Regions from separate parts of the Hahella sp. KA22 genome, predicted to be linked through region 2. Evidence: riboswitches for the same ligand, from Rfam matches in the RefSeq annotation. Region 2 holds a riboswitch; the other holds the start of a gene.
What was found. A riboswitch is a leader RNA that binds a small molecule or an ion and turns the genes downstream of it on or off. The one in region 2 is predicted to bind thiamine pyrophosphate.
Positions count from the first base shown of each region.

Region 1: it holds a riboswitch for thiamine pyrophosphate, as region 2 does, so the genes downstream of both, thiC (phosphomethylpyrimidine synthase ThiC) here and thiB (thiamine ABC transporter substrate binding subunit) in region 2, are expected to answer to the same signal.

Region 1 is NZ_CP035490.1:712,099-728,137, forward strand. Features, by position in the region: gene EUZ85_RS03135 (endonuclease) at 1-1,066, shown strand, start outside; gene EUZ85_RS03140 (DUF2461 domain-containing protein) at 1,375-2,067, shown strand; gene EUZ85_RS03145 (SDR family oxidoreductase) at 2,088-2,879, opposite strand; gene EUZ85_RS03150 (LysE family translocator) at 2,919-3,542, opposite strand; gene EUZ85_RS03155 (hypothetical protein) at 3,679-4,419, shown strand; gene EUZ85_RS03160 (RNA 2'-phosphotransferase) at 4,416-4,976, opposite strand; gene EUZ85_RS03165 (pyridoxine 5'-phosphate synthase) at 4,996-5,724, opposite strand; gene EUZ85_RS03170 (hypothetical protein) at 5,903-7,666, shown strand; gene EUZ85_RS03175 (hypothetical protein) at 7,685-9,457, shown strand; gene EUZ85_RS03180 (DUF4153 domain-containing protein) at 9,605-11,371, shown strand; gene EUZ85_RS03185 (hypothetical protein) at 11,576-12,016, opposite strand; gene EUZ85_RS03190 (hypothetical protein) at 12,019-12,447, opposite strand; TPP riboswitch at 12,832-12,936, shown strand; gene thiC (phosphomethylpyrimidine synthase ThiC) at 13,047-14,963, shown strand; gene thiO (glycine oxidase ThiO) at 14,953-16,017, shown strand; gene thiS (sulfur carrier protein ThiS) at 16,007-16,039, shown strand, end outside.
Region 2 is NZ_CP035490.1:5,696,253-5,712,291, reverse strand. Features, by position in the region: gene EUZ85_RS25185 (hypothetical protein) at 1-1,445, shown strand, start outside; gene EUZ85_RS25180 (YSC84-related protein) at 1,498-2,040, opposite strand; gene EUZ85_RS25175 (sterol desaturase family protein) at 2,139-3,269, opposite strand; gene EUZ85_RS25170 (DUF2145 domain-containing protein) at 3,451-4,278, opposite strand; gene EUZ85_RS25165 (hypothetical protein) at 4,301-4,621, opposite strand; gene EUZ85_RS25160 (hypothetical protein) at 4,879-5,154, shown strand; gene EUZ85_RS25155 (hypothetical protein) at 5,168-6,019, opposite strand; gene tpx (thiol peroxidase) at 6,234-6,731, shown strand; gene EUZ85_RS25145 (alpha/beta hydrolase) at 6,800-7,480, opposite strand; gene EUZ85_RS25140 (GNAT family N-acetyltransferase) at 7,489-7,923, opposite strand; gene EUZ85_RS25135 (ABC transporter permease) at 8,074-8,871, opposite strand; gene EUZ85_RS25130 (ATP-binding cassette domain-containing protein) at 8,894-9,517, opposite strand; gene EUZ85_RS25125 (DUF3524 domain-containing protein) at 9,998-11,059, shown strand; gene EUZ85_RS25120 (ATP-binding cassette domain-containing protein) at 11,083-11,700, opposite strand; gene EUZ85_RS25115 (thiamine/thiamine pyrophosphate ABC transporter permease ThiP) at 11,693-13,264, opposite strand; gene thiB (thiamine ABC transporter substrate binding subunit) at 13,326-14,342, opposite strand; TPP riboswitch at 14,395-14,533, opposite strand; gene EUZ85_RS25105 (GNAT family N-acetyltransferase) at 14,651-15,211, shown strand; gene EUZ85_RS25100 (phosphotransferase) at 15,259-16,039, shown strand, end outside.

The DNA.
Region 1 (16,039 bases), 2.0 Mb from region 2:
CTCGCCGACCAATGACACTCTCGTCAACGGCGTCGCCAAGACTGAATTGGCAGGCGCGGCGGGCTCGCAAACTTTCTATGTCGGCAGCGTCCCCTCCGGCGCGGTCAATCTCAGGTTCGAACAGTCCGGCGGTAAAGGCGATGCGGATTTGTTCGTGCGTTTCGGCGCGGCGCCGACAACCTCCGTTTATGACTGTCGCCCCTACGAGGGGGGCAACAACGAAACCTGCGAATTTAAGGGGCCCGCCGCAGGGGATTATCACGTCATGGTGAGCGGCTACAGCGATTACAGCGGGCTCAGCCTGCGTATGAGCTACAGCGCCGACAGCGGTGGCGATGACGGAAACGATGACGTGGACGGTTATTACTCTTCCGCCATCGGGAAAACCGGGGCGGCGCTGAAATCCGCGCTCAATGGGATTTTGCGTAACCATACGGCGATGAGTTATTCCCAGGTTTGGGACGCCCTCAAGTACACCGATGAAGATCCTGACGACAGCAGCCATGTCATGCTGTTGTATTCCGGCCGCTCCATCGACAAGGATGACAATGCCGGTCAATCCAATTCCGGCGACGCCTGGAACCGGGAGCACGTATGGCCCAAGAGTCATGGTTTCAGCAACAGTAGCCAATACGCGCACACGGACATCCATCACCTGCGGCCGGCGGATGTTTCCATCAACAGCGAACGCGGCAATAAAGATTTCGACTTGGGAGGCAGCGCGATCAGCGAAGCCCCGGAGAACAAGACCGACGCCGACAGCTTTGAGCCCAGAGATGCTGTAAAAGGCGATGTGGCGCGCATGATTTTCTATATGGACGTACGTTATGAAGGCGGCGATGACAGCGGTACGCCCAACCTGGAACTCGTCAACTATTCCGGTACGGGGACCAAGGACCCTAAACTGGGCAAGCTATGCCAGCTGTTGCAATGGCATATCCAGGACCCGGTGGACGCTTGGGAGAAACGCCGCAACCAGCGTATTTATGAACGCCAGGGCAACCGCAATCCGTTCATTGATAACCCGGGATGGGCGCAGGAAATCTACGCGGCTTCTTGCCAGTAACGCGTACTATTAATCAGGCAGACAAATAGCTTGTCTGCAACGACAGGGCCTACACATGTCAGGCCCTGTCTCCCGAGGCTTGTCGCCGCGCAGGCGCGTCCATGCGCCTGGTGATTAACATGCCAATATCATTGCCACGTTAATAACTAAAAGTGCAAAGACACGCCGCGGTCGTGGGGATCGCGGCGGTTTATCTATTCGCTATATTCGTCATAGTCGAAGCGGGATATTTCCTGTTATAAACGTGGGTTTATGCTTTTGTACTTCGAATTCAGGCGAGCACTCGCGAAGAGGGAGGCGGCGTTACCATGGCGGAATTTTCTGGATTTTCACCGGACTTTTTTAAGTTTTTTCAGCAGTTGCAGGCAAATAACAACAAGGAATGGTTTGAAGAGAACAAAGCGCGGTTCAAACAAGAGGTGCAGCAACCTCTAGTGTGCTTTATTGAAGCCATGGCGCCGGAGTTGATGAAAGTCTCTCCCTATTTCGTAGCGGACCCGCGATTAAACGGCGGCTCGATCTTTCGCATCTACCGGGACACCCGTTTCTCCAAAGACAAGACGCCCTACAAAACCCACGCCGCCGCGCAGTTCCGGCATCAACAATACAAGAATGTGCATACGCCCGGTTTTTATGTGCATCTGGCGACGGACGAAATTTTCTTTGGCGGCGGTATCTGGATGCCGGAGTCGCAAGAGCTATTGAAGATTCGTGAGCGTATTCGCGATAAGCCGAGCGCCTGGGAGAAGGTGTTGGCGGATAAAAAACTGAAAAAAGTGCATGGCGGCGTAACCGGAGATGGACTCACGCGGCCGCCGAAAGGTTTTGACGCCGACGCACCCCATATTGAAGACATCAAGCGCAAGAGCTTTTTCGCCATGACGCAATGCCCTGTGGATGCGGCCATGGAGAAAGACTTCCATAAACAGGTCGCCGCCGGTTTTGCGGCGGCGGGACCTTTGGTGGAGTTTTTGTGCGGCGCGATGAACGTACAGTTCTAACCGCCGCTTCGAGAGAGACGCTAGAACAGCGTCTTCATAGTTCCACCGTCCACCACCAATGACGCCCCGGTAATGTAGCTGGCGGCGTCGGATAGCAGAAATACCGCTGCATTGGCGAATTCCTCCGGGCTGCCGTAGCGACCCATGGGAATGCTGGATGCGGAGGCGTCACGTTGCTGTTCTACGGAAACCCCTTTTTTCGCCGCGGCGGTGGCGTCCAGGGATTGCACCCGAGGCGTATCGATGCGGCCGGGAATCAGATTATTGACGCGAATGCCTTCGCTCGCGAGGCTACGGGATAAACTTTTCATCAGGCTGGTCACCCCGGAGCGCATGACGTTGGACAACAACAGCATGTCGATGGGCTCTTTCACCGAAGATGAGGTGATGCTGAGAATGCTGCCTTGGCCCTGTCCGCGCATGGCGGGCAGAACCGCGCGCACCATGCGCACGCTGCTCATTAGAGTCAGTTCAAAGGCGTCGCTCCAGGCGGCGTCGTCAAAATCGTCGAATTGCCCCGCCGGTGGGCCGCCGGCGTTTACCACCAACCCCTGTGGGTCTCCCAGTTCATCGGTGGTGCGTTGCGCCCAGGCGCTGATAGCGGAGGCATCTCTGGCGTCTACGGACATCGCCAGCACTTTTGCGCTGGTGACGGCGCGGATTTTTTCCGCCGCTGCGTCAATGCCTTCCTGTGATCGGCTCATAATAGATAAGCGGGCGCCCTGACGCGCGCACTCCATGGCGATAGCGAAGCCCAGGCCGGAGCTGGCGGCGGCCACCATGACGGTCTTATCCTGCAAACCCAATTCCATCGTCGGTTACCTCTTTAAATTGATAAGGATTGGCTGGCTTCAGCGGCTGGAGCCAGCCATCACCAGGCCGAAACTGATGAACACGCCGCCGGTAATTTTGTTGAAGCGGTTCATGATTTTTTCTTTGCGCAAATAGGCGCGCAGCCGGGTGGACAAGGCGGCGTAAAAAGACAGGAAACCGAATGAACACACGGCGAAAGTCAGCGCCAGGGGCGGGAACTGTTGAATAAAGGGTTTGGATACATCAATGAATTGAGGAAACAGAGCGGTGAAAAAAGCGATGGCCTTGGGGTTGCTGACGCCTGTCAAAAAGCCTTCCCGATACAGCTCCCAACGGCTATATGTCAGCGTTGAGACTTCGCCATCCGCGTCAATGGGAAGCGCGCCTTCGCTGCGCCAGGCTTTGACGCCGAGATAAACCAGATAAAGCCCGCCCAGTACTTTGATGATGGTGAACAAAGTAGCGGATGCCAGTATCGCGGAGCCCAACCCCAAGGCGGAGACCGCCGCCAGCAGCAATACGGCGGTGACGTTGCCGGCGATGCTGACGCTGGCGCCTTTAAGGCCGTATTTGGCGCCGTTTTTCACCGCCAGAAATACCGCTGGACCAGGACTGGCGATGGCAGTGGCGACAATGGCCAGGAATATCAGGTACTCCGTCATGCTTTATTCTCCTTGTTATCTATAGCGCGCCAGCGTTTAACTGTGACTGCTTCGTTTTTTCCGCGCCGTTGTCACGCTCACCCCAGGCAGGGCAACTATACTGAGAAAGTCTGACGGCAATTAAAGGCGGCCGGAAATGGAACCCATCAAAATCGGATATCGGTTCAAGCTCGATAAGTCGCGCAGCGAAAATTTTGAAATTACGCTCGATGAGAACAATGTAGAAGTTCTTGACCGAAATATAAAAGACTTTCCGGAGTGGACTCAACTGGATTGTCATAAATGTCCCCATTGCCCACTCGACTCCATGTACCATCCTCACTGCCCGGCGGCTTTAAGCCTAGTGGAGGTGGTGCAGCGTTGCCAGGATATTATGTCCTACGAGCAGGTGGATCTTGAGGTGGCCATAGGGGACAAGAAAATCAGCCAGCACACCTCGGCGCAGAAAGCCCTGAGCGCTCTGATCGGTCTGCTGATGTCCACCAGCGGCTGTCCGCATCTGGACTTTTTCCGACCCATGGCGCGCCTGCATCTGCCGATGGCGACGGAGCAGGACACGGTGTTTCGCGCCGCGGGCATGTATCTACTGGCGCAATACTTCCGGTCTGCGGAAGGTCGGGACGTGGATTTGACTCTGCGCGGACTGAAAACGATTTACCGCAATCTGCACCAATTGAATCTATGCATATCCAAGCGCCTGCGCGCCGCCTCGGAAGCAGACTCTTCCGTGAACGCCGTGATTTTGCTGGATCTGTTCAGCACGGTGATTCCCATCATCATCGAAGACAATCTGGAGGACATCCGCGAGTGGTTCGACCCCTATATGTCGGAGCTGTTCGACAGAGTGCTGGAGCAGGCGGGTAAAGAGCCGGATTAGCCTTGCTGTGAGGGGGTGAGCGGGCTCAGATACTGCGGCGGCACGGCGTCGGTAAGCCAGACTTGGTTGGCGGAGAGGTAGAACGCATGTCCCGCTTGAGCCAATGCTTTGGCGTCGATGCGAAAAATCACAGGTTTGCCGTGTCGGCTTCCCACCTTGTGTGCGGTCTCCACGTCCGCGCTCAAATGCACATGACGACGCTGGCCGGGCTGCAATCCCGCCGCCAGGATAGCGTCCGCGAATCGCGTGGCGGAGCCGTGAAATAACACCTCCGGCGGCGCCACGGGCGTCAACTGCAAATCCACGTCAATGGAATGCCCCTGACTGGCGCGAATGCGTCGTTTGTCTTCGGACAGGGCGAAGCGCTGTTTGTCATTGGTGGCGACAATCTCCAGCACATCCTGAAAACTGATATTCACGCCCTGACGGGCTGCGCCCGCCAGTAACACCTCGATATCGGCCCAGCCGTTGGCGTCCAGAGGGAGCCGGATCAGCTCAGGCTGATGCCGCAACACCAGGCTAAGGAATTTGCTTTTCGACTTCAGCGCTTTATCCATGGACGCCAGACCTGTTGAGTTAGGAAAGAATGTCGACGTATTTCTGAATAACCTGATCAAAGCCCATTTCCAGGGCTTCCACCGTTAACGCGTGACCGATGGATACCTCCGCGATCGTCCCTTGCGCCACCAGCGGCGCCAGATTTTCCAGATTAAGGTCATGTCCGGCGTTGACCGTCAGGCCCAGTGAAACGGCGTACTGAGCGCAGGCCAGATACTTTGCGGCGACGGCTTCGAATTGCGGCGAGCCATAAGCGTGGGCGTATTCTTCTGTGTATAGCTCAATGCGCTTGGCGCCGGTGGCGTGGGCCAGTTTGATCTGGTCTTCGTCAGGGTCCATGAACAGGCTGACGCGCACGCCGGCCGCCTGCACTCTGTTGACGATATCCGTGACAAACGCATTGTCCTGGCGCAGATCCCAGCCGTGATCGGAAGTGATTTGATCAGGCTTGTCCGGGACCAGGGTAAATTGATGCGGTTTGTAGCGCAGCACATACTCAATCAGTTCTTCTTCCGGGTAACCTTCGATGTTCAGTTCGGCTTCTCCGAATTCCTTCACCAGCTCGCTCAGGTCAGCGATATCGCTGTAACGGGCGTGACGTTGATCCGGTCGTGGATGAATGGTGACCCCACCGGCGCCTGCCTGCAACGCGCGGCGTCCGAACGCCTTCACGCTGGGATAATCACGCCCTCTGGAATTGCGGATCAGGGCGATCTTGTTGAGGTTTACGCTGAGAACGGTCTTCATATCTGCTGGGTCCTTATAAAACTGTCACGCAATGTTGCAGGATCATAGCACCCCGCAGCGGACAAACCCACTGCGACGCCTTTTACGCCCTGTTACCAAGGGTTTCCCCCAGAAGTTTGTAAGTACTTATTATGCTTCAATAAAGCACCCAATAACCGCTACTGAGGACACCCATCCGATGAAACCTCGACGCCATCCGTTATGGATCTTGCGCATCGCCAGAGGCAGCGCCGTATTGCTCGCACTCCTGCTTTCCTGTTCCGCCCTGGCGGCGCCGGATGGATGGGAAGTACTAGTGGAAAACGGCGAAGAGCTGTTCATTCCTGGCGATCTGAAAGCGGATGAAGAATACTGCCTGTTTCTTTCCGTGGCGGAAGACGTGCCGCAAAGTGAATATCGGGGTTGGTTCGAACGTGTGCTGAAAGAAGACGGCGGCAAGCTGGGTGAGGTTATCGACACGTTGGCGGTTAAAGAAAGCAAAGGCGGCGTACTTAGCTCTACCGTGATGATGCAGACCGAAGGGAAGGCGCGATTCGTCCACTATATGGCGTTTTATGGTAAGGGGAAGGCGGTTTATATGCGCATTTTCGCCTCAGACGGCGCCAAGTTAGTTTCCCGTTACAGCGCCGGCATGCAGCAGGTAATGAAGGAAAACCTGCCGCTGCGGCTCAAAGGCGTCGCCACTCAGTCAGGCGCAGCGACTCCGGCTCAGCCTGTGACCACGCAGAAGTCTGCGCCAAGCCTTCCTGCATCAACGAAAAGTGCGGATGCAACCAAAAAAACGGATATCCAAAAAGTCGATAATGGCGCGTTGCCCCGCTACTCTTTGCCCAATAACTACGAGGCGCTGGTGTGCGATTACACAGCAGGCATCTCCAACTCCAACTACAAAGTGGATAACTTTGTTTATCTGTTATTTAAGGACGGCAGCGCTTACAAGCGTTTGACGGTTCCCCCTGAAGATTTCGGCGTCGCCAAAGCGCGCAAAGACGACCCGAAAAACTGGGGCGTATGGAAGAAGAACGGCGATGGTTACAAGGTTAAGGTCGGCGGCGACTGGCGTGAGCTTAAGCGTAGCGACCTTCTGGAGCCGGCGCGGATCGGGGAACGACTGAACCGTTACATCTACATCATGAACGCGCATGGTATGGCGGGCATCTCTCCTACCACCAGCGTGTACACCAACAGTTGGACCTTTCACGGCTCAGGGCGCTTCACCAAAGGTTCATCCAGCCTGCATGGCTCGGGGGGAGCGGCGTCAGCCTTGACCGGCACGAGTGTATACGCCTCCAGCAAAAGCGATGAGCACGGAGACAGCTCTGTGGCTGGGGGGATCGCGCCGGGAATGGTGACCTCCACAACCAGAGAGAACAAAGACGGCGCTAAAAACCGGGGCGCTTATCAACTGAACGGCTACGCCATGAATCTGAGTTTCGATAACGGCGAAAAACAACGCATGCTGTTTGGATTTTGCCACGGCGACCGTACCGATCCTTTTCTTGGCGGAACCCAGTATTGGATGAAGGAGTCCGAGGCCGAGCGTGATTTGCCAACTGACTGGAAAATGGTGATCACAGAGAATGAGGACCAGTTTTATGTTCCCGGCGACCTCAAGGAAGGAGAAGTTTTCCGTTTGGTGATCTCTCCGAAAGTGGAGTTAAACGGGCGCTCGATGGAGGACTGGTTTAAGGAGACCGTGACGCAAAATCTGTCGTATCTCGGAGACCCGCTACTCTCGCCCAATTGGACAAGCCAACAGGGGCTGCACCAGTACTACAATGCGTTCAAGGAAAATGGTCGAGACCTATATGTGGTGTATTACGGCATGAAGACAAGGGGGCGGTTCGGGCGCTTCGCTCGCCTGGTAATGTCGGATTCCGCTATGGCGCAACGTTATGCCAAGGAACTGCAGCCAGCTCTCAAGGAAGCTTTTCGCCAATAGTCGCCAGAGGTTAGAAAATTGCAATCATCATGTTTCGTCAAAACTGTACGCAGATTATTGGTGTTTGTCTCCGCGCTGTCGTTCATGCTTCTCACATCTATCGTCCATGCCGCTCCAGACGGTTGGTCAGTCCTGGTTGAAAACGGGGAAGAGATATTTATACCCGGTGACTTAGCTGCCGAGGAGGAATATCGACTATATGTCGCGCTGGCGGAAACGCTGCCACAAAGTGAATATCCGCAGTGGTTCAAAAAGCGCATCGATCTGGACGCTGGCAAGTGGGGCGAAGTCGTGGCGGCGCCGGAGCCCAAGCAGAATAATGGCGGCGTAATCACGGCGACCTATGCGTTGCAAAGACAGGACGGGGTCCTCCGTTATGCGCATTACATGGGATTCTTTGGACAAGGCAAAGCAGTGTACCTGCGCATCTTATCTTCAGACGTGGCGACGCTGATGTCCCGTTACGCCAGTGGTATGCAGCAGGTAATCAAAGAGACGCTGCCGCAACGTCTGAAGGGCGTTGCGATCTCCCAGGCTGCGTCTGACGCGCCGGTTGAAACAACAACGTCTCATGCAACGCCTAAGGCTCCTCCAGTCAAGCCCGCTACCCAAGCCGCCCGGGCGGAATTAAAACGCATCGATAACGCCTCCGCGCCAGAGTATTCGTTGCCTGACAAGTACGAGGCGCTGGTATGCGATTTCACTGAAAACAGAATCAATGATACCTACAACGACTATGTGATTCTGTTATTCAAAGATGGGACCGCCTATAAAGGGCTGACCGTGCCGCCGGAAGATCTGGATATCGCCAAGTCTCGTCAGGAACATCCTAATAGCTGGGGGATTTGGCAGGATGATGACGAAGAGAGCTATAAAGTGAAAATCCCCGCCAGTGAGAAGAAATGGGATTCGCTATATAAAGGTCGACATTTGGCGCCGGCGCGAATGGGCGAGCGTCTGAATCGCTATATTTCGAAGACCACGATGGTGAATATGGGCATGATTGGGGGAGGTAGCTCCTACACCAACAGTTGGACTTTTCTCGGCTCCGGCCGCTTTACGAAAGGATACTCCAGTATGTTCTCAAGCGGGATGATGTCTTCCATGACGGCAGGAACCAGTGTTTACGCCGCATCATACAGTGACGATACTGGGGATAGCTCTATTGTCAGCGGGAGCTCTCCTGGCGTTGGCGTCACTTCTCAGAAAAAACGCAATGATGGTTCCAATAACCGTGGTCGCTACAGCTTGAACGGGTACGCCATGGAGCTGACCTACGATAATGGCGAAACGGTCAGAAGCCTTTTCGGCTTTTGTTATGACGATCGCACGCAGCCTTTCCTGGGGGGAACGCTGTTTCCGATGCGTAAATCAGGCCCGGCGGAGAAGTTACCCTATGAATGGAGTACGAGGATCAGTCTCAACGAAGAGCGTTACTACGTTCCGAAGGAGTTAAAAGAGGGGGAAATCTTCAGAGTGATCTTCTCGTCCATGGTGGAGCTAGAAGGCGCTGCGATAGAAGATTGGTTCAAAGAAGCGGTCAGCCAGAACTTCGCCTATCTGGGCAAGCCTATTATGGAAGGAGGGTGGGGCAATGATAGAGACACGGTATATTCCTACTATAATGCCTACAATGATGTGGATGGCGCGCCTTTGGTCGTGTTTTATTACGGCGCGAAAGTGAAAGAAAAGTATGGGCGTTTCATGCGGATTATCTCATCAGATTTAAAGCTTAATAAGCGCTTTAAGGAAGAAATGCAGCCAGCTATGCTGCGCGCCTTTATGCCTTAAACTTTAACATGCGTCATATTCCGGTTAGTCTCCCTGAGGATGAAGTAGCGGCGCCATAATTCGCCATAATCCCACCTCTCGAAAGTCAGTATTGCTGTGTATGCTGGCGCTTTATCCTGATTCTGATTTTATTTAGCAATGGACACTATGACCCCTCAAGAAACCCGTTTTCCCTTTTACTCCACTTTGTTCGCTGGTATAGCGACGGGCGTGGCCGCATGGCTGGGCGCCGAGCATTGGCCGGACGGTCTTATGGCTCAGAAGGCTGCGGCTGTCGCGATAGCTTTCGTTTTTGTCTTCGCCGGCGCGTTTTTGTTTACCGCCAGAACACGCAGGGGCGCTCCGAATTGGATGCTGGCTGCCGGCATCGCCATTGTAATTGGCCTATCTGCAGTCTGGTTAATCTCCAACACCTTCAAACCAGAGGGCGGCAGCTACGAGGGCTCCTCAGATCTGGTGACCTCATGGTGGGCGACAATAGTGCCGCTGTTATTCGTGCTACTGCCTTTTGTGCAGCGGGATTTTCAAAAGAGTCAGCGTTTTATGAGCGATATTCTCAGTGTAGAGCTGTATCGCAAGTATTGGGAAAATCTGTTTATTCTGGCGTTTGCTGGCCTGTTAGTTGGGTTGTACTGGCTGGTGGCGACGTTATGTGCGGCTTTGTTCGATATCCTGAAGATATTTGAGCTGGGGCGGTTCATTGAATACGAGCCTGTAGGTTGGACTGCGTCAGCGATCATCTTCGCGTTTGGAATCAGCCTGGGATGTCGCTACCCCAGCCTGTTGAACATGCTGACCGGACTTATCGCCACTGTGTGTCGTGCGATCCTGCCGCCAGTAGCGGTGTTCATGATCGCTTTTGCAGTCACCTTGCCCATCGTAGGTTTGGATATGATCTGGAGCACGGGTCGTTCCACACCCATGCTGCTGGCGATGATTCTGGTGGCGGTCGTATCGTTGAACGGCGCCGCCCAGTGTGGCGGCGAGGGCGGCCTTCCCTATCCGCAATGGCTACGTAGCGTTATATATGTTTTGTTGGCGTTATTACCTGTTTTCGCTTTGCTGGCGGGGTACTCGTTATATCAACGTATCGATCAGTATGGCCTGACTCCGGATCGTTATTACCCGGCTTTGCTGGTGGTGTTGGCGTTGGCGCTTACTCTGAGCTATGGCGTCATGTTTATTATGAAACGCTCGCCCTGGCTGACGACGTTAAATACGGTAAATACTCCGGTTATTCTGGTGGCGGCGCTGATGGCGATGTTAACGCTTACTCCTTGGCTGAACTCCCAGGAAGTCAGCGCAAGCAACCAGTTTGCGAGACTGGCTGCGGGAAAAAGCACCGCGGAAAGTGTCGATCTGGGCTTGCTCCGTTTTCAGTTAGGGCGCTCCGGCCAAGAGCGTTTAGCGCAGATCAAAGCGATGGCGGGAGGCGAGAGTTCTCTGTCTCAAGCTCAGGCGCAAGTACTCTCTCAACGTCTTGAAGTACTAAAAACCGCTAATTATTACTATGACTGGAAAGAGAAAGAGCGTCTGGCGGAGTTGTACTCAAAGCCAATAGGATTGGAATGGCTGGATGAGGGCGTCGCCGATGTTGCAGCATTTGAAGGCGCCGTGGAGTTGGAGATGTGTCGGGAGAGATTGTGTTTCGCTTTCACGTTAGATCTCGATGAGGATGGAGATAAAGAAGTATTGGTGGCGGAAGATATCGAGTACGTGTATGACCTCAAAGTTTACGATGCTGACAAGGCTGGTGCGTGGCGTAAGGTAGGCCAACTGGATTTATCCAGAGCGTCGTTGTGTTGCAATAGGGATATCGCCGAGCTATTGAAAAACAGAGACTTTCAGTTGCAGCAACCGCGCTACCAGTCTCTGCGTCTCGGCAACGCTCTATTTTCCTTCTCGCCTGAGTAGACCGAGAAATAACAGTACCTTCGTCTGCTTTCAAGAGGCTTTGTTAATCCATCGGAGAATTTGTTCCTTTCTACTTGTCTGAAACGATAGGGCCTGCCTATGTCAGGTCCTATCATCTATGGCGAGTGGCGCCGCAGGCGTGGCTATGGGATGGGCGTCGCCATGTAAAAGGAGAGGCTCGCGCTGCAAAGAGCTCTTTTCGACTTAGCTGTTTGCGCCGACTCGCGTTTCCTCCGGGCATTTGGCGACAGTGCTAAATGCCTGTTCCGGCTCCAGAAACACCACATTCACGTCATCAATCAGCCATTCGGCGCCTTCTTGGACATAGGCCAGATAAAAGGTTAACGGTTCCCCGCCGACGCCATAGCCATTGACCGTCAGGCAGCCGCTATCTTCTCCAACCGTGGTGGAATGGGAGTGCTCCCGCAGCATGTAGGCTTTGAATCCCAGCTGTGCGAACGCGGCCTGATCGCCCGCCACTTGGTCGACGACCCGCCGGGAAAAGTACAGCGGATAGTCTGCGCTCAGAGCGTTGGCGTCAACGGCTTCCGCGTACAGGCGATAATTCGGATACAAGGGATCGAGCTTGCCAACGGATGTGCATCCTGTTGCCAGCAGACATAGAATCAGTCCCCAGATTTTCATGCTCAGTTCCCCATGATGTTCCGTAATTGTTCGTCGTAGGCGTGATTGCGTTGCTGCATGGCTTTGGCGGCGCGGCACAGCAGGCCGGAGCAGGAGGTAATCAGCTCCTCCAGATCAAAGCTGCCGCCTACGGTCAGGCTGATCAACCCAATCGAAAAGGTGGCGTTGTACTTGATCAGATTGCCTTCACCATTGGCGAACGAAATGCTCACCCATTTCACCTTGGCGCCAATCGCCTTTAACGCCGGGTCTCCGCTGAAGGTCAACACTCCTGCTGAACCAGACAGCGTCGCCTTACCATCCTGATCCACCGCCAGCTTAAACGGCCCCTTACTCCGCACAATCTTCGCCGTCAGCCCCTTGTCCGTCGAATAAGCCGTTTCGATCAACTTGGCGACAGAAATCTTCAACTCAGCCCGTGTCGGATTCATCTCATATTTCCTTAAAAGCGCGTTAAATTCAATTTTTATTGGCAATAAATATTGCTTTTAAGAAAGTAGAGTAAGAGAAAGCACAAGAGAATCGGTGTTTTGGTTTAAGGAAAAGCGGCTAACCGGAAATGCCGAAAAGCTGGCTTGGTAATTGGGAAAGGAAAATCAATAACTGGGATGGTGATTAAAATTGAATAAATGGATACAAATGGCTTATATATTCGAAAAAAATCGACTTCTCTCTATTTCTATCCTCCGCCTGACAGGGAATGCTGAGGTGTGAAAAAACTAATAATTGTCTTAATTAACTTACATTAAAACACATTTAATATTGTATTTTTCGCCCGCTTGCCATCCACCCGCCACCCAGCCTAAACTAATCGGCACATCTTGTCGGGGTGCCTGGAGTAACAGGCTGAGACCACAACAGTGGGGCCCGTAGAACCTGATCTGGTTAGTACCAGCGTAGGAAACAAGTAGTTCATCAAACGGTTCTTAGCGGCGCTCCATCTTTGTGATGCGGGTCCGATTGCAGACCAAGACGTTGATGCCCTCTCTCCTCCCTGGTGCTACCCCATACAACCAACTAGGAGAGTACTGTGGGCGGCACAATCGATATCAATAAAATCAGCAAACTCAGTGAGTCGGCGCAGGTGGATGCGTTGTCCACACAACCGTTTCCCGCTTCCCAAAAAATCTATGCTGAAGGCAGTCGCCCCGACATCCGGGTGGCGATGCGCGAGATCACGCTGACGCCAACGCCTTTGCAGGATGGCGCTACGGAACAGAACCCGCCGCTGCGGGTATATGATACTTCCGGTCCCTACACGGACCCCGCCGTTGAGATCGACGTGCGACGCGGTTTGCCGCGCATGCGCGAGGCCTGGATCAATGAGCGCGGCGACACCGAACATCTGCACGGCTCTTCTTCGTTTTACGCGCAAAGTCGCGAGCAGAATCTATCCCTGGATAACCTGCGCTTTGAGCATCGTCACGCTCCCCGTAAGGCGCGCGCCGGGGGCAACGTCAGCCAGCTGCATTACGCCCGTAAAGGCATTATTACGCCGGAGATGGAATACATCGCCATCCGTGAAAATCTGGCTCTGGAACAGGCGGAAATCGAGAACGCCATGCGCAGCCAGCATCCCGGCATGAACTTCGGCGCCAACACGCCCCGTTACATCACCCCGGAGTTCGTGCGTCAGGAAGTGGCGGCGGGACGGGCGGTGATCCCCTGTAACATCAATCACCCGGAAGCGGAGCCGATGATCATCGGGCGCAACTTTCATGTGAAAGTGAACGCCAATATCGGCAATTCCGCGGTGACGTCCTCCATCGAAGAGGAAGTAGAAAAACTGGTGTGGGCGACCCGTTGGGGCGCGGATACGGTGATGGATTTATCCACGGGTAAAAATATTCACGAAACCCGTGAGTGGATCATCCGCAACAGCCCGGTTCCTATCGGTACAGTGCCGATTTATCAGGCGCTGGAGAAAGTCGACGGCGTCGCGGAAGACCTCAACTGGGAGGTGTTCCGCGATACGTTAATCGAGCAGGCGGAGCAGGGCGTGGATTACTTTACTATTCACGCCGGCGTGCTGTTGCGATATGTGCCCATGACCGCCAAACGTCTGACCGGCATCGTCTCACGCGGCGGCTCCATCATGGCGAAGTGGTGTCTGGCGCATCACAAAGAAAATTTCCTCTACACCCACTTCGAGGAAATCTGCGAGATTATGAAAGCCTATGACGTCAGCTTCTCGCTGGGAGACGGACTGCGTCCCGGATGTATCGCCGACGCCAATGACGAGGCCCAATTCAGTGAGCTGCGCACGCTGGGCGAGCTGACTGAGATCGCCTGGAAACACGATGTGCAGACCATCATCGAAGGCCCCGGCCATGTGCCCATGCACATGATCAAAGAAAACATGGAAGAGCAGCTCAAGCACTGCAAAGAAGCGCCCTTCTACACCTTAGGGCCGCTGATCACGGACATTTCTCCCGGCTACGACCATTTCAGCTCCGGCATCGGCGCAGCCATGATTGGCTGGTACGGGTGCGCCATGCTGTGTTACGTCACGCCCAAAGAACACTTGGGCCTGCCCAACAAGGACGACGTCAAACAAGGACTGATCGCCTACAAGATCGCCGCCCATGCCGCGGACTTGGCGAAAGGTCACCCGGGCGCGCAATTGCGGGATAACGCTATGTCCAAAGCGCGTTTCGAATTCCGTTGGGAAGACCAGTTCAATATCGCCCTGGACCCGGATACCGCCCGCGCCTATCACGACGAAACCCTGCCGAAAGAAGGCCACAAACTGGCGCACTTCTGCTCCATGTGCGGCCCCAAATTCTGCTCCATGAAAATCACTCAGGATGTGCGCGATTATTCCGCCAAACTGGAGGCCGAGAAGGCGCAGGCTGAGGGCGCGTCGCAGCAGGAAGCGGAGCAGGGCATGCAGGAAATGTCGCAGAAGTACAAAGACGCGGGGCGGCGTCTGTATCATGAAGTCTAAGCTGCGTATCGGCCTCGCCGGCGGCGGCCTGCTCGGGCGCTTGTGCGCCTGGCGGCTGGCGCTGCGCAACCATGAGGTCACTCTGTTTGACGCCGGAGATTTTGAACGGCCTGGTGGCGCCTGCTGGACCGCAGCGGGCATGATTTCTCCTTTGAGCGAGCTGGTGTCCGCAGAGCCGGAGGTCTACCACATGGGCATGCGCAGCCTGGACATCTGGCCCCAGTGGATCGCCGAACTGGAGCGTCAAACCGGTATGTCAGCCAGCTATCGTCAGGCGGGTTCCGTGGTGGTGGCGCACCCGCTGGATAAGGCCGAGCTGGCGCAGTTTCAGTGCGATCTCAACGCCAAGCTTCCCGCCGACGACGCCCTGCAATGGCTTGATCGCGAGGGCGTCGCCAAGTTGGAGCCGGGGCTGGCGGATCACTTTGAGCAGGGCCTTTACCTGCCTTCGGAGGCGGACGTCAACAGTCGCCTGTTGCTTAACGCACTGCTCGCTGCGCTGCGGCAAAGCGGCGTTCGCCTGGTCTCCGATACGCTGGTGGAGTGCTCCGCGCACCGTATGCATTGGAGCAGCGGCAGTGAGCGTTTTGACTGGGTTATCGACGTACGTGGCCTGGGCGCCAGTCGTAATATGACGGGACTGCGTGGCGTGCGCGGAGAGGTCATGATCATTGAAACCTCCGAAGTCAGTCTGAATCGTCCCGTCCGTCTGATGCATCCCCGCTACAAGTTATATGCGGTCCCGCGTTTGAACGGTCAGATCATTATCGGCGCCACGGAAATTGAAAGCGCGGATATGTCGCCGATCAGTTTGCAATCTACTCTGGAGCTGAGCAGCGCTCTGTACGCGTTGAATCCGGCGTTTGCGGAAGCGCGAGTGGTGGAGACCAGCGTCAACTGTCGTCCGGCGTTGCCGGATAACCTGCCCAGGGTGACGCGAGAGCCGGGACTGATCTGCGCCAATGGGTTGTATCGCCATGGCTACCTGCTGGGGCCGGTGGTGGTCGGGCAGGTGCTGGATCAATTTCACAGCGAGAAACAATATGCCGCCTGAAATCGAAATTACGTTGAATGGC
Region 2 (16,039 bases):
ACGCTATGGTCTCTGAGCTTTTCGATAGCAAAGCCTGGCGGGACACCGTCAATCTTGGGCTGGTGCAGGCTCAGCTGGCGCTGTCCCGTGGCGCTGTCGCGATCGCCCGCTTATGCGCCCGGCGTGTAGCCGAAGCGGTTCAGCAATTGCATCGGGATTGTGGCGCTACAGAAGAACTGGCGCTTCTAAATGAGGCGATCACTCAGGCGGAAGCGCAAAGAGCGTCATGTGAATTCTCCGAAATCGAGCAGTTCCTTGAGCAGCAGGCGGAAACCCGAGAAGCGGCGTTGGAGATGACTATAGACGCCATGCGGAAGTGGCCGGATGATGAACGAGTACTGCTTGAATACACCCATCTTTTAGACGTCAGCGGCTGGAGTGAGGCGGCGCTTGCAGTCTTGCGAGAGAAGTCCGGTTTTCACACTCCACGGTTGTTGATGACTTACGGCAATATTCTCATTGATCAGGATCATACGGACGAATTCTTGCGGGAATTCGGTGCGGAAATCGACCCGGCATTGGACGATGACCTGTTTTGCCGTCTGTGCTGGCTGAAAATGCGCTTCTATTCCAATAGCGACCCTCAACAGGCGTACGAATATGTTGGTAAATTGATTGAGCGCTCTCCTGACGCAGGTTTTGCTATTGCCGCCGCTGCGCGGTTGGCGATGAAACTCGGTAGCTATCAGGAGTCCGTTAACTGGTGGACGCGTCTGATTCAGTTGGACCCGGAGGAAACCAGTCTGCATTGGGACCGCATGGTGCCTGCGACGATAGCCGGCGACTGGGCCTGCGTCAGGGAGTCCATGCAGGCCTTGGAAATGGATGTTCCTGAAGGCGAAGGACCTATCGATGAAGACAGCATTTATGTGAGAGTTCGCTTTACCGATGAGGATGGAGAGGCGCGGGATTATCTGGCGGTGCGCAATGGTCCGGTCACGGCTCGTGTAATCGGTTTGGCTAGACTGGGCGAGCCTCAACGTTTTGGATGTGAAGTGGTGTTTGACGCCGCGCCGCTGAACAGACTGGATCAGGAAGATGATGAAGGCGTCATGCATGATAGCGAAGGATATTACACTTTGCTGTTTTCCGTAGTACACGTCCTCAAAGCCCCTGAGTATGACTACTTCGCCATTGATGGCGCGCATCCTGGCGATGAAAATCTGGCGCGTCTGCAAGATAGCCTGGCGGATTTGCAGGTGTACTTTGACCGTCGCAGTAATGAAGAATACGTCCTGTATCTAGAGGACGACATCGAGTTACCTGGGGTCTATATCTACATCGCGGCTCCCGTCGGCGCAGACTTGGATGCCGTCAATGCGCTACTGAGCGGCTTTTCCGCTGAGTTGGAACATCCTCTGATTTGGCCGGATTTATTGGAAAAACTGGGAGATGAAGCCGCTTTGGAGGCGCAGATGGAAATTCAGGAAAAGTACGATTTGTAGTCTATAAGAAGGGCGTGAGCCGCCCTTCTTGCGTTCGTCTCAAAGGAAAAGACTACTTCACGATAGGCGTGATCTTGGAGCCTTCCAGGGAAACGCCCGCCATCAGGCCTTTGTTGGAGACGACAAAGGCGATGATCGGCTCTTGTATGGTGTTGGTGTCGATGGACTTGCCTGCGCCGAACTCGGCGATGGCGACGCTGCCGTCAACGCCGACTTCCCAGCCTTCGCTTCGGGTGAACTTGTTAAGCGCGTCGGACGTCATGAACAGCATAACGACTGTCTTCTCCTGCACTCCCGCCTGAAAGCCAATTGATGCGGATGCGATGTTGTAATAGCTCTGAATGGCGCCCCCTTTCACCAGTGCGCCTTCGCCGTATTCGCCGCCGATAATGAAGCCGGCTTTCAGTATTTCAGGAAATACCAGTACGCCTTGCGCTTTGGAAGCGAGTTCTTGTCCAGAAGGAACTTTGTTATAGAAGACTTTCAAGGCGGCGTTCACTTTGGCGTCAATCTCAACTTTGGACGCAGCGGAAGCATTGAAAGCGACGCCAAAGATCAATAGCAGGGAATAAATGAGTTTTTTGGTTTTTATCATCTGATACATACTTCCAGTCATTGAATGAGTCGGCCCTATTATAAGCCTAACAAGCCCCGGTAAAACTGTGGTTTCCCGGGGCGCATCAATAGTTTGGCTTATTCGTCGTATCCGAAAGGAAACATATGCTGGCGTACGATGCCTTTGGGTACGGTTTTGTTATTCAGCAGTCCGTAGCTTTTGGGCCATTCTTTACCAGGCAATTTGAAGGTGCCGAACAGCATATCAATAATCGGTAAGTGAATCGCATAGTTCTTATAGGCGTAAGCAGGATCATCCGCGTGGTGCCAGTGATGGTACTGCGGCGTCACCAGAATGTATTTCAGGAAGCCGAAGTTGAAGTTCAGATTGGCGTGCGCCAGTACGGCTTGCACACCCACCAGAATAACGTATGCATTCAATGCTTCGGCGGAGAAACCCAGCAGGAACAGAGGCACCATAACCACGCTGCGAGTAATCAGTATTTCAACCAAATGCACACGGGAACCGGCCAACCAATCCATGTGCTTGCTGGAGTGGTGCACTGCGTGGAACTTCCACAAAAACGGCACAGTGTGGTACAGGCGATGGAACCAGTACTGCGAGAAGTCCGCCATGAATACGGCCAGCAGAAACTGAGCCCAGACAGGCATGGATTGAATTGCGTCACGCAGGGAATCGGAGGCCACCCAGCCAACCAGATAAGTGGAGGAGGATGTGGTGAAAATCAGAATAAACTGCACCAGCATATGGCTCATAAAAAAGTAAGCCAGATCGGTGCGCCACTCAGGACGCAACGTATGCGTTTCCCTTTTTTGTGCGAATGCGCGTTCCATGGGAATAAAGACGAGAGCAGAGAAAAACAGCGCCAGAATGAACCAGTCCAGACCCAGCGAGTAGGGCGTTTCGCCGATGCTGTTGAGCTGGATATCCGCGCCGCCTGCAACCACTGCCGCGGTTGAAAACAGAACGCCGGTCATGCTCAGGCGCTTCTGCTGGTTCAGCAGGAAACTAAGTAGTCCAAGTATAAAAGAGGCGCAAAGCGCTACCAGCATAAGAGTGCGAGCGAACTGCTCAGTGTAGACCTGACGCAATTCCTGCGTGGTCAGATATTCAGGGAAATGGAAACACAAAACGGCAAGGAAACTGAGAATGCCAAGCGTGGCGGAAATGTATCCGGAAATACGGCCCTGGCCAAACTTGAACGGAGCATGACCGTGACGGCTGAGATAATCATTGATCAGTTTCATAATGTCTTCCCGAGGGTAAGCGTTAAATATCGCATAAGCGAGATGTTGTCGTGAAAGCCATCATGGAGTATTTCAGGACGCTCGGCTATCACCGCATATCGGGTGTTGGGATGCTCGCAGTTTGGTATCGAAAATTGATACCAATCTCTGGAAGGACTTTTAAACGGATCAAAATTGCAAATCAGGGATACAGTACTAACGCCTCATCGACCAGAGACTGGCTTTTCAGGAAGTCGGTGATAGCGCCGAAAGTGGTGGTTCTGATGTCGCCAGAATGGTCGGAGGTACGGAATTCCTTGGCTATCAGTGGCGCAAGCAGTCCTTTCAGCGGCCCTAGTTTAATTTCTTGCGGCTGGAACCATGCGTGCTCATTCACCTTGATTTGCTTAATGTTGTCGGTTTGGTAGATCGAGGCGAAAAGAATGTCCAGCACATACTCCGTACAATTCTGATACTTGGTGTTGAATGGATTGGACACAATTGAGTAGTTTTTGTTGTGAACACGTTCCAAAACGCCAGACTCCAGACTTTGCAATATCCGCTGCTGCAGCGCCGGTGTAGGAATGATGACGCCAGCCTTTAAGACCTGGGCGCCGGAGAAAAAATCGATGGGATAATCCATCGCCAAGTGACTGCGACGGGGGTTGTCATCATCTTGATATAAATTGTGAATGGCGTAACCCTTCAGCGTCTCTCCCTGTTCAGTGGTGATGGTGGAGTAGACGGCGAGTCCGGTATGGGTAAATTCCACGCCTTGCGGGAGATCCTTGTCAGGAACGCCTTGCCTGGCCAGTAGGAATACGTAAGCGCTTCGTGCGGCGGCGGCTTTCTCAACTTTCTTCGCAAAAACGGCGATTTCTTCCGCTGTAAATGGAGAAGGGCCTTCTTGCTGGCGACTTCCGGCGTAAGCGCTGGACTGAAATAAAAAGAGGCTTACGGTCAGCGCCACAAGCCGGACTAACGCAGAAAATGCGATGCGCATTCCTGATAGGGAACCTGATGCGGACATAGTAAGCCTCTTGTGCGTTGACTTAGCGTGCTGCGACGGCGAGTGCGGGAGCAGGGCCGGCAGTCACGCTTTCGTCAGAGACTTCCAGTTTTTTGCCGGTAGCGCTGTTCCAAAGCGGTTCTGCGATCTTGGCGCTGGCTTCGCCAACCACCGCGATGGCTTTGAACGGAACCGCCGCTGCGCCTGACGCCAGTTTGACGCCGCCGGAGACTGTGTTGGTTGTCGCCTGGGCGGAGTGGGTCGCAGCTTGAGAGAAATGTTGCATGCTATCCGCCGCGAAGCTGGTGGATGCGAATAACAAACAGGCGCTTGCCGTTAGCGTAGAGATCATTTTTATCGCCATAGCGTATACCTCATTCTTGGATTGCTGAAAAAGGTCAAGGACGCAAACGTCTTCAACCTCAAGGCCGAGCCAGCATGAACTTTGGCTGAACAAAAGCGATAGTAAGTCAGGTAAAGTCGCACGTTGTGGACTGAAAAGTATCGCCATCCAAGACTTTGACTATGGTCAAAAGGGGATAGCGTTGAGCTTTTCTCATGGCGAAGAGGTTTTTATTCTATAGTGAACACAGGGCGAAATATCTTTTCAGAGGACGATCTATGACAACCAAAAATAAAGGTTTGACCAATCACGAAGTCACTGTTTGCTTAAAGGGCGGAGCGGTGCTGGGGCCCTTCAAGGCGACTTGGAGCACGGAGGTAGTCAGTGATGTGAGAGAGTTGCTGAAAGACTACGATGCATTCTTGCAAACCGGTAAGCAAACGCGTTTTAAGTACCATTTGCATGACTCGGAGAAGCGCCTGTCTCACACACTGGTGCTGCATTTCACCAACGTCACCGGCATCTATGATTGTGTTGAGTTAAGCGAAGGCTGAGCGCAGAGAGCGCTCAGGATTGGCGTACGTAGACCCAGTTAGTGGCGCCGTTATCGCAAACGATAATAGCGTCCGACAGACTGTTGCACTGATTGATGTCCGACGGCAACTCTTTCGAATAGCGAGGCTGGATCGCCATGGCTGACTTGTCTCTTTTGAGGAAGCCGTACATGGTTTCAAAGCGGTCGGAAAAACTCAGGTTTTGCTTTTGAATATCCTTGAAGGAGTAGTAGAACTTGGTGAAGCTCATGGTGGCGTCGCCCAGGCCTATCTCCAGCATTTTGGGGATATAGACGCGGTAGGCTTGAGACAGATAGTCCTTTACCGCGCTTTCATTGGCGGGGTCGCCCTGGAAGGATGGCAGGTTTAATTTGTTGTCCTCCGTCAGAGCGCCTTGCTTCAGAAACTTGTTCTGTTTGTTGGTCGCCAGATGATACTGGTGAGAGCCGCAGGTTATCTGGTCCTTGTAGAGCAGGCAGTCGTTGGCGGCGGGAGCGCTGGAGCGGGTGGCTGGTTGCGCATCCGCCTTAGGCTCCGGGCGAGTACTATTTTTGGAAGCGGTTGCAGGAGGCGTGGCGGTGGATTCGGTTTTCCGCGGCTTCTGCGACTTGCCGGCGCCGGGCAGCGATAACCCCAGCTTGGCGGCGGGACGCTTGAGCAATAACGCCTGAATCTGGCGGTCGTTACGGCGAAAATCCTCCAGTTTGGGCAGTGTGGCCCCTTCGCCTTTATCCTGAATTTCGCAATAGAGGCGCTCCATATCGGTGCGGGCTTGAGCCTGACAGTCCGCCAGGCTGTGCGTGCTGAACGCAACAGCGCCAAGCAATACGGATGTTTGTGTAAGAGAGAGTATTGTATTTTTCATAGGGCGCTAGCATAGCGGATCGGCGGGACTAAACTGAATAGGCCATTTTTCAGCCTGTAACAGGTCTGCATGCACTTCTCACTGCGCCTGGGCGCTGCTTGCCAAGATTTCATCTCTCCGCAATGGGATTTGTGCTAGCTTTGTAAGCGGCCCTGCCTTCCCGCTGGATTCAGGGATTACCGTTCAATTACTTACCTGTCGAAAAGGATAAAACATGGCTTCTATCACCCTAAAAGGCAATCCGGTTGAAACCAAAGGCGACCTGCCTGCAGTGGGCTCCAGCGCGCCGGATTTTACTCTGGTCAAACCTGATCTGTCCGAGGCGACGCTGAAGGATTACGCCGGCAAGCGTCTGGTGCTGAATATTTTCCCCAGTGTGGACACGCCTACCTGCGCTACGTCCGTTCGCAAGTTCAACGAGAAAGCAAGCAAGAAGGACAATACCGCCGTGTTGTGCGTTTCCGCCGACCTGCCATTCGCCATGGCGCGTTTCTGCGGTGCGGAAGGTTTGCAAAATGTGGATAACGGTTCTGTGTTTCGCAATGCCGAGTTCGGTGACCGTTATGGCGTAACGGTGATGACAGGTCCTCTGAAAGGACTGCTGTCACGGGCGGTTGTGGTTATCGACGAATCCGGCAAGGTGCTGCATACCGAGCAAGTGGCGGAAATCGCCGACGAGCCAGACTATGAAGCGGCGCTGGCTGCGCTCTAAGCGGCTGGCAAGGCGTGTGAACGCCTGAGGTAAACGAGACCGGCGCGTTTAGCGCGCCGGTTCGAAGGTTAGGCCAGTACTTTCTGAATCCACGCCGAAATATCGTGGATCTCTTCCAGACATACGCTGTGATCCATCGGATAGGTGCTGTACTCCGGCGCATATCCCATTGTCTGCAGATGGCCGAGGGCGGCCCGTCCCAGACTTTCAGGCACGACGGAATCCACGGTTCCATGACAAATACGGATGGGAATGTCGCGGTTCGCCGGGTCAGGCTTCAGGCTGGCGACGGTGGCCAGATAAGTGGAAAGCCCCATCAGGCCCGCCAGTGGTTTAGGGTAGGTCAACGCAGTCTGATAGGCGACCGCTCCACCCTGGGAAAACCCCGCCACGATAATGCGGCGACTGTCTATGCCGCGCTCGATCTCTCTGTCCACTAATGCGCGCACCGCGTTGGCGGAGGCTTGTAAGTGCGCCTCGTCCACTTTGCGTTCGATGTTCATCTCCAGAATGTCATACCAGGCCGGCATGACGTAACCGCCATTGATCGTGACCGGGATAGACGGTGCATGAGGAAAGATAAAACGCACCGCCATGTCTTCGGGCAGGCGCAGCTCCAGCACGATAGGGGCGAAGTCGTTACCGTCGGCGCCGAGGCCATGCAGCATGATGAAGGTGGCGTCCGCCGGTTTAGTGGGCTCAATTTCAATGTGAGGCAGTAGGGTTTGAGTGGGGGCTAGGATAGTCACGTGATAGATTAACCGATGCTTTTTTCCAGGATGGATTGTTGTTTCATATGTTCGAAGCCAAGTTTGCCATAAAACTCCAGCGCTTCCAGCCGCACAGCGTTGCAACGCACGCGCAGTCGCTCGCAACCGTGCGCCTGCAGCCACTCTGAGGCCGCCATCACCAATTGTTTGCCTACGTTTAAACCGCGTCCGTTTTCGTCCACCACCAGACTGATAATCTCGCCGAAGCATCCTTCCGCCAGTCGGACGTCCATACTGGCTTGAATGCAGCCGACGGCGACGCCGTCTTTTTCTGCGATGAAGGTTTCGCCGCCTCTTTCCGCTATCAGGTTGATTCTATCCGACGCCTCCTGAGGTGAGACGGCGTAACCCAATTGCGTCATTAAATGGGAGATGGGAGTTGCGTCGGCGCAAGAGGCCGCTCTGATATCGATGGTCAGCATAGGCGTAGTCGGATTCGCTAGGTTGGAGTCTGGCCCGAGCCGGGCGTCTGACGGCTGGTTGTGCGTCTAATATAGCCTGAAACGGGAGCGTAAAGAACTGTGGCCGATCTTGGCTTTGAGCGATGACGTTCTGATGACAACGGACGCAGCTCATTTCAACGCCAGCCGATCCAGGCGCAAACGGTGGCGTTCGTCGAACAGACGCCAGATGGCCAGCCGGTTGGCGATCCAGGTTCCAAAGCCGGTGGCGGCGACAATCATCAGGAATATCATGATCTGGTAGGCCACGGCGGTTTCCGGTGGACTGCCCGCGAGAATCTGTCCCGTCATCATACCGGGAAGGCTGACGACGCCCGCTGTGGCCATGCCATTGATGGCGGGCGTCATGCCCGCATGCAAGGCCTGCCTGCGCTGGTCTTGAATCGCCTCCTCGGCGGGCTCGCCCAGCATAAGGCGACCTTCGATAAGGTCTTTCTGGTTTCTGGCCCCGGCGGTAAGACGATCGAGACACAGTGACACGCCGTTCAGAGTGTTGCCGAGAATCATGCCCAGCAAGGGAATCGCGTATTGCGGCTTATACCAGGGCTCCGGTTGGATAAGCGCCAGCAGGACAATCAAGATCATGGAATAGGAACTCGCTGTCATGGCGAACAGACCGATGCGGAAAGTCCAGCCTTCCGTGAATCTGTGTTCTTGCCGCGCTCCCACCTCCCGTCCCGCCATGGCGGCCATAAACAGGCTGACCATAAGCACCCAGGGCAGCGAAGTCTGGGCGAATAGAAACTTCAGCGCCATACCGATCAAGCTCAATTGTATGGTCAGGCGCGCGACGCCGATCAGTATTCCTGAGCTGAGGTCCGGCGCTTGTCGCCAGTTAATCCAGGCCAGACTGCACACCAACAGTGCGCATAAGCCCAAGTCCCAGATGCTTAAGTGAATAATGCTCATCATGCAGCCTAAAAAATGGCGCTTAAACTTGGAAAGTGGGAGTGAGTTCGCTCAGCTCTCTCACTTTGTCGTCAATGATATTCCAAAAGCGATTGGCCAGACGCAGACACTGTTCCTGATCGTGGCTGACCAGACAGATCGCCCGGCCAGGCTCCGCCAGATAGGCGGTCAGCATCCGCTCGACGCGCTCACGATTGCGATTGTCCAGATTGGCGCTCGGCTCATCGAGAAGCGCGACGACAGGCGCTCGCGACAGGGTGCGAATCAGGCCCAGGCGTTGACGTTCGCCGCTGGAGAGGCGGCTCGCTTCCCAGCCCGCCACATCGGGATTGAAACCGGCTTTTTCGTACCAGGAAGGCGGCATGTCGGCGGGCATATGCTCTGCCACGGTAGGCAGCCACCAACGGCACTCGCTGGGAGTGAGCATCACTCGGCGCCGCCACTCCGGCGCGGGAATCTGGTCGCAGGCTTCTCCACGCAGGAAACAGGTCCCAGAGTGCGGGTCCAGATCAGCGATGGCGCGCAACAGCAGGCTTTTACCACAGCCGGATGGACCGCTCAGAGCGACGCAGTCACCCTCATAAAGGTGATTGGAGAAAGGTTTGAGAGAGCCTATGGCTAGGTCTCTAAGCGACAACAGCGGCATTGCGTCAACCTGCTCACGCCCGTGAGTGTTACGAAGGTCTGCTGAAAATCAGGCCAGGGGAAATTGTTCGCTTACAGCTTGCGGCGCCGCATTGGCGACGGGATTGAAATGCTCCGCCAGGGTCGCTTTTAAGTGCGCCGCTCAATAAAAGTCTATCGCAAAATTCGTAGAACGCCCGTAAAACTTTGTCGAATGACAGGTGGTTTTTTTAGGCCATTTAAAGACGTTTTCTAACTCCCTGATTGTTATTATTAACATGGCAATGATATTGGCATGTTAATAACCAGGCGCATGGACGCGCCTGCGCGGCGACAAGCCGCGGGAGACAGGGCCTGACCTGTGCAGGCCCTGTCGTTGCAGACAAATAGAAGGAAGCTATTTGTCTGCCGGATTAATATTAACAAGTCGATGATCATGGCATGTTAATCATCCGGCGCAGACACATAGTGCGGCCGCCCACATCCATAAAACGGATTACTCATGAAAATACTGCTGCTATCCGCCTACGATGTAGACAGCCATAAACGTTGGCGACAAGGTTTGCTCAAGGCGTTCCCGGAACATGATTGGGTTTCGCTCAGCCTGCCGCCTCGCTTCTTTCGCTGGCGTATTCGCGGGGCGCCGATCAGTTGGAGCCTGTATGAAGACGAAGCGCTGCGAGGGGCGTATGATCTGATCGTAGCCACTTCCATGGCCGATGTCGCCACCTTGCGCGGGCTGTATCCGAATCTGGCGGTGACGCCGTTGCTGGTCTACTTTCACGAGAATCAGTTGGCCTACCCCCGTTCGGAAGAGCAGCACGACAGTATCGATCCGGCCATGGTGAATATCTACGCCGCATTGGCCGCCGACCGTGTGGTGTTCAATACGACGTTCAATCTGGAATCTTTTCTTGCTGGCCTGGAGAGTCTGATTACCCGCTTGCCGGATGCAGTGGACGCAGAGTTGTGTCGCCGTATTCGCGATAAAAGCCAGGTGATTCCCGTTCCATTGGAAGACGAACTAATGCGCTTCCCTCGCGAGAAAAAGGGCGAACAGCCGTTGACCATCGTCTGGAATCATCGGGTGGAATACGACAAAGGCGTGGATGATCTGCTGATGATTTTGCGACGGCTGCGGGCGAGGACACATGACTTTCAGCTCGTCATGCTCGGACGCCGCTTCAGACAGGCGCCTCTCGCCTGGAGCCAACTGCAGGAAGAGTTCGCCGCGCACCTTTTATTCGATGATTACGCGGAAAGTCGCGAAGCCTATTGGCGCTGGCTGAGCCGGGCGCATGCGGCGCTATCCACGGCTCAGCATGAGTTTCAGGGACTGGCGATGATGGAGGCGGCTGCGCTTGGTTGCGCGCCGGTGACGCCGGATCGCCTGAGTTATCCTGAACTGTTTCCGCATAGTCGCCGTTATCAGGATGCGGAGGAAGCCGTAGATTTATTGCTGGACGCCCCATCCGCGAGCCCTTGCGATATGCGCGAGTACGCCTGGAGCGCGTTGCGCGGCGTTTATGAGGATGCGTTGAACAACACGGCGGATCGGTTGTGATTGCACAAAGACGATTGCCTAAACTAAACGGCGTCTGACTCTGCGTCGTTGAGATGAATTGCGCGGTGCGCAAGCCGGCTGACGTCCTCACGTTGATGAGTAACCATCAACAGGGTTTTGCCGAACCGCTCCGCCATCGTGCGGGTCCACTCCGTCGCGAGGCGACGGGTGTCCGCATCCAACTCTGAAAAGGGCTCATCCAGTAGAATCAACGGTTCTGGCCGCAGCATCGTGCGCAACAGAGCCGCCCGCTGGCGCTGCCCTCCAGAGAGGCGACCGGGAAGCTTTTCCAACTGGTCGGCGATTCCCAAAGCCTGGGCCTGGTTGGGAATCTCAAAATGCATCGCAACGTCTACCCCTAGTTTCAAATTCGCCATGACAGTGAGGTGTTCGAACAGGTTGTAATCCTGAAACAACATGGCGACCGGGCGCTGTTCCGGTGGCGTGTGGGTGAGGTCCTTGTCTTCCCAGGCCAGGCGCCCCGCTTCCAGCGCGACAAAACCGGCGATGGCTTCCAGCAATGTGGATTTCCCTACGCCGCTAACGCCCTGCAGGGCGATGATTTCCCCTTGGGCGACTTGCAGATCGTAATGCAGGGTGCGGGCGCCCCGTTTAATTTGAAGTGCGCGGATTTCAAGCATGACGGGGGGATTGTTTCTCCAGATAAAAAATCAGCAGGCCGCAGACGCCCAGGAACACCATGGAGGCCAGTGAGGCTTCGTTCAGGCGATAAGTACTGGCGTAACCATAAATCAGCCAGGGCAGGGTGACGAAGTCCTGGTTGCCGAAAATAGAGTAAATCGCCACGTCTCCCATGGCCAGCATGGCGACAAAGGCGGCGGCGGTGCGAATGGCCGGCGCCATATAGCTCCATTCAATGCGGCGGCGCTCCCGGGAGGTCAGTTTCAAGGAAAGCGCCAGGCGGTGATATTGGCTGTCGAAGTTCAATAGCGCCGGCTTCAGTTGTGACGCCGCGAAAGGAACGGTGATCAACCCATTAATCACCGCCACCAGCCAGATGCCCCAATGATCCAGGTCCAGGTGCGGCAATAGCAACACGAACAGTCCAACGGACAGCACCATAGCGGGCACCGCCAGTGAGTGCGAGGTGAGCCAGTCCAGCCACAACGCAGCGGGGGAATGTTGCATGCGAGCGCGACGATAGGGGCGCAAGGCGCTGTAGGCAAGACTGATCGACAACACCGTCGAAACAACGCCCAGGCCAAGTGTGATCAGTAATGGGCGGCTCAGAGAACGCCAGAATTCCATATCCACGCCGCTATGAATCACCCGCGGCGCCAGCGCCAGCAACGGCGCCAATAAAAACAGCCAGCCACAGGCGTAGAGCAGGCGATACGCCGCCTGTTCGAGTCGCGTCGCCGGGGGCCTTAGTTGCGCTGGCGCAGAGGCGGGGCTGAGCCAGGACACTTTGCCGCAGAACGACACCAGCAGGAACGCGGAGCCGGCGATCAGTAGCTGCACCCAGGCCAGCGCCAGAGCTTCAGAGATATTGAAGTCGTATTTCAGCGCCTGATAAATGGCGACTTCCAGGGTGGTGGCCTTGGGGCCGCCGCCCAGCGCCAGCACGACGGCGAAGCTGTTGAAGCAAATGACGAAGATAAAGCCCAGCAATAGCCAGGTGGCGCTGTGCGCCGCCGCCCATTCCAAACGCCAGAAACGCTGCTCGCGTGTGAATTTGAGCTGGCGCGCCAGACGCCAACTGGCGTCGGGGATGGACTGCAGACGCAAATACAGGGTGCGCACCGCAAACGGCAGATTAAGGTAGATATGGGCAATCAGGATGCCGCTCAGGCCATACAGGTTCCAGTCTTCTCCCAACAAAGGGCTGAGACTGCCGGAACGACCCAGCAGACTGATAATGCCGGTGATCACGATCAGCGTCGGCATCACGAAACAGAGCACGCACAGACTTAGAAACGCGCGCTTGTGCGTGCTGTCCTTGAGATAGCTGAGCGCCATCGCCGTCGGCCAGGCCAGGATTACCGAGAGCGCTGCGCTCAACGTCGCCTGTAACAGGGTGAAGCGCAGGATCGCGAGAAAGTAGGGGTCGCTGAAATAGCTCCAATCGAACTCGCTGCGATTGAACCCAATCAGACCGCCGAAGGCCAGGGCCGTTGCGGCGGCGACCAAACCCAGAGCGGGCCAGCCGGCCCATTTGCCTGAGGTGAATGCGCTCAGCTTCATCAAAGTACAACCTGCATGGAAAAAGCCGACCCGTTAAGACAACAAACAGGGATGGCGACGCTTATTGGGCGACGGCGCTGCGCCATTCCTTGATCCATGCTTTACGGTTCGCCGCGATGTACTCTGGCGTCAACTCAATGGGTTTCGGCTGAATCAGCGTATCGAATGCGGTGGGCAGTTTGACTCCCTGGCGGACCGGCAGCATCCAGTTGGTCACGGGGATGACTTCCTGCGCTTCCTGAGAAATCAGAAATTCAAGGAAGCGATTCGCCAGCTCCTTCTTCGCGCTATTCGCCGCGATGGCGGCGACTTCCACTTGCATCACATGGCCTTCGCTGAACAGCGCCGCCTTGTACTGCGATTTGTCTTCAGCCACCTGGTGATAGGCGGGAGACGTGCTGTAGCTGAGTACGTAGTCCGCGTCGCCTTCCAGGAACATGCTGTAGGCTTCCCACCAGCCTTTGGTGACGGTGACGGTATGTTGCGCCAACTGTTTCCATGCGTTTTCCGCCTGATCGCCGTATGCGCTCTTCATCCACATCATCATGCCCTGGCCCGGCGTGCTGGTGCGCGGGTCCTGATAAATCACCGAAGCGGAGGAGTTCACCAGCTCTTGCAGGGATTGCGCCGGCTGCTTGATTTTCTGGCTGTCGTAGATGAATGAGAAATAGCCATAATCGAAAGGCACGAAGTCTTTATCACTCCATTTCAACACTGGCGTCAGGGCGTCAAAGGCGACCGCGTGCGGTTGCACCAGGCCTTCTTTGCGGGTTTCTTCTATCAGTCCGGTGTCCAGGCCCAGCACTACATCTGCTTTGGCGTTCTTGCCTTCGATGCGCAGCCGGTTAAGAATGCTGACCCCGTCTTCCAGGGCGACGAATTTAAGGTCGCACTGACAGGCGGCTTCGAAGCTTTTTTTCAGCGCAGGACCGGGGCCCCATTCGCTGATGAAAGAGTCGTAGGTGTAGACCGTCAGCTCTTCCGCTGCGCTGGCGCTGGTGGCGAAAGTCGCGACAGCAGCGGCGATAAGCGTGCGGGCGACGCGAGAGACGGATGCAGTGTGAAACAGGTTGAACATGGAAGCTCCTCTATACAGCGAGGCGCGGAAGCGGCGACTTGATCCAGAAAGCGGATTAGCCGGCCTCATTTCCTACGCCAGCATTAACTGGATCAGGTTCTACGGGTACACTCTCAGCCTGACTGGCGCGCGTTCGTGCGCAATGGCGCGTCGAATAAACGCAGTAGAGTCAGGCGCCCCGATGAGACTGCCCGGATTCTAACCAAAAGCGATGGGACAATCTACGCGGACGCAGGATATTTTGCAGTGAGGAAACGCTGTCTGCGCCGGCGTAATGCGAGTAAACCTTAACAAGGAGTCAAGACAGGATGGCGTTTACAAAGATGGAAACCGAGCGCTTAACGCTGCGGGTGGTGAGTCCGGAAGACGGTCCGGCGCTAAACCAGACAATCATAGAATCTCTGGATCAGCTACAACCCTGGCTGGACTGGATGACGCCGCCGCCGAGTGTGGAGGAGACTTCCCGCTGGTGCCGGCAGGCGTACGCGCGCTATCTGCTGGAGGAAGAAGTGAATCTGATGCTGTTGCGCAAGGAAGACGGCGCGTTGGCGGGAGTGTGCGGTTTGCGTAAGGTCAACGCTGCTTTGCGTCACCATGAGGTGGGGTATTGGGGCTCGGCGCGCCTGCAAGGCGCCGGTTATATGACTGAGGGCGTAAAGGCTTTGGCGGAGTATGCGCTGCTTGAGCTGGCCGCCAGCCGGGTTTATCTGACCACGGACGAACGCAATCTCAGCAGTCGCAAACTGGCGGAGCGCGCAGGATTTCAGCTTGAGGGCGTGTTGCGCAATGAGCGCATGGATAACCAGGGACAGTTTCGTAACACCTGCGTGTACGCGAGAATTGCGGCGGGAAACTGGACTACCCATTAACCTGTCGCCCCCATAAACCTTTCACACCCTTAAATAATGAGCACGGCATGAGCGATACCCTACAGTCAGAAGAACCCACACAACGCCCGTTTGTTGCGGAGCGGCTGCGGGCGGCGGACGCCTTTCTGGGGGAGGAGATGGACTGGGGGCTCATGCTGGAGTCAGGACACAGCAATATGCTGTTTCGAGCGCAAGGACCACAAGGCGATTTGGTGCTGCGTATCAACGCCAGCTCGCTACGCGCCTTTGGCGTTGACCGGCGACTTGAGGCGGATGTGCTGCGCGTGATCCAGGGCGCTCGCTGGGCGCCGCGGGTGTTGTGTAATGCATGGCGGGAAGGCTGGCTGTTAATGGCGCATCATGGCGCCAGTTTGACCGAAGCAGGCGCACAGGACACCGCCTCGCAACAGACTGTCAGGCAGTTACTGGCGTTTGTCGCCGATCTGCAGCGTATCACTGAAGGCCCTGCATTCGATTACCAGGCCTTGATGGCGCTCTATCGGCGTCGTCTGCAGGAGCGTGCTGCTGCGGCTGTACATCAGGCTTGTCTGCAGCAACTGGAAGATGCGTTTTCCGCTATCCCCAACGACATAATGACGCTGACCCACCATGATCTGCACTCAGGCAACCTGTGTCTGGATCAAGGACAGCTTATCGTGCTGGACTGGGAATACGCCGGCTTGGGCTGGCCCTGGCTGGACATGGCCTCGCTCCTGCAACACCATGATCTGGAAGCGAATGACCTATACGTCTTACCCGTTTGCGCCAACTTGAGCGCAACGGAAATCCAACAGCGACTGCATCTTGCCGCGCATATCAATCAACTCC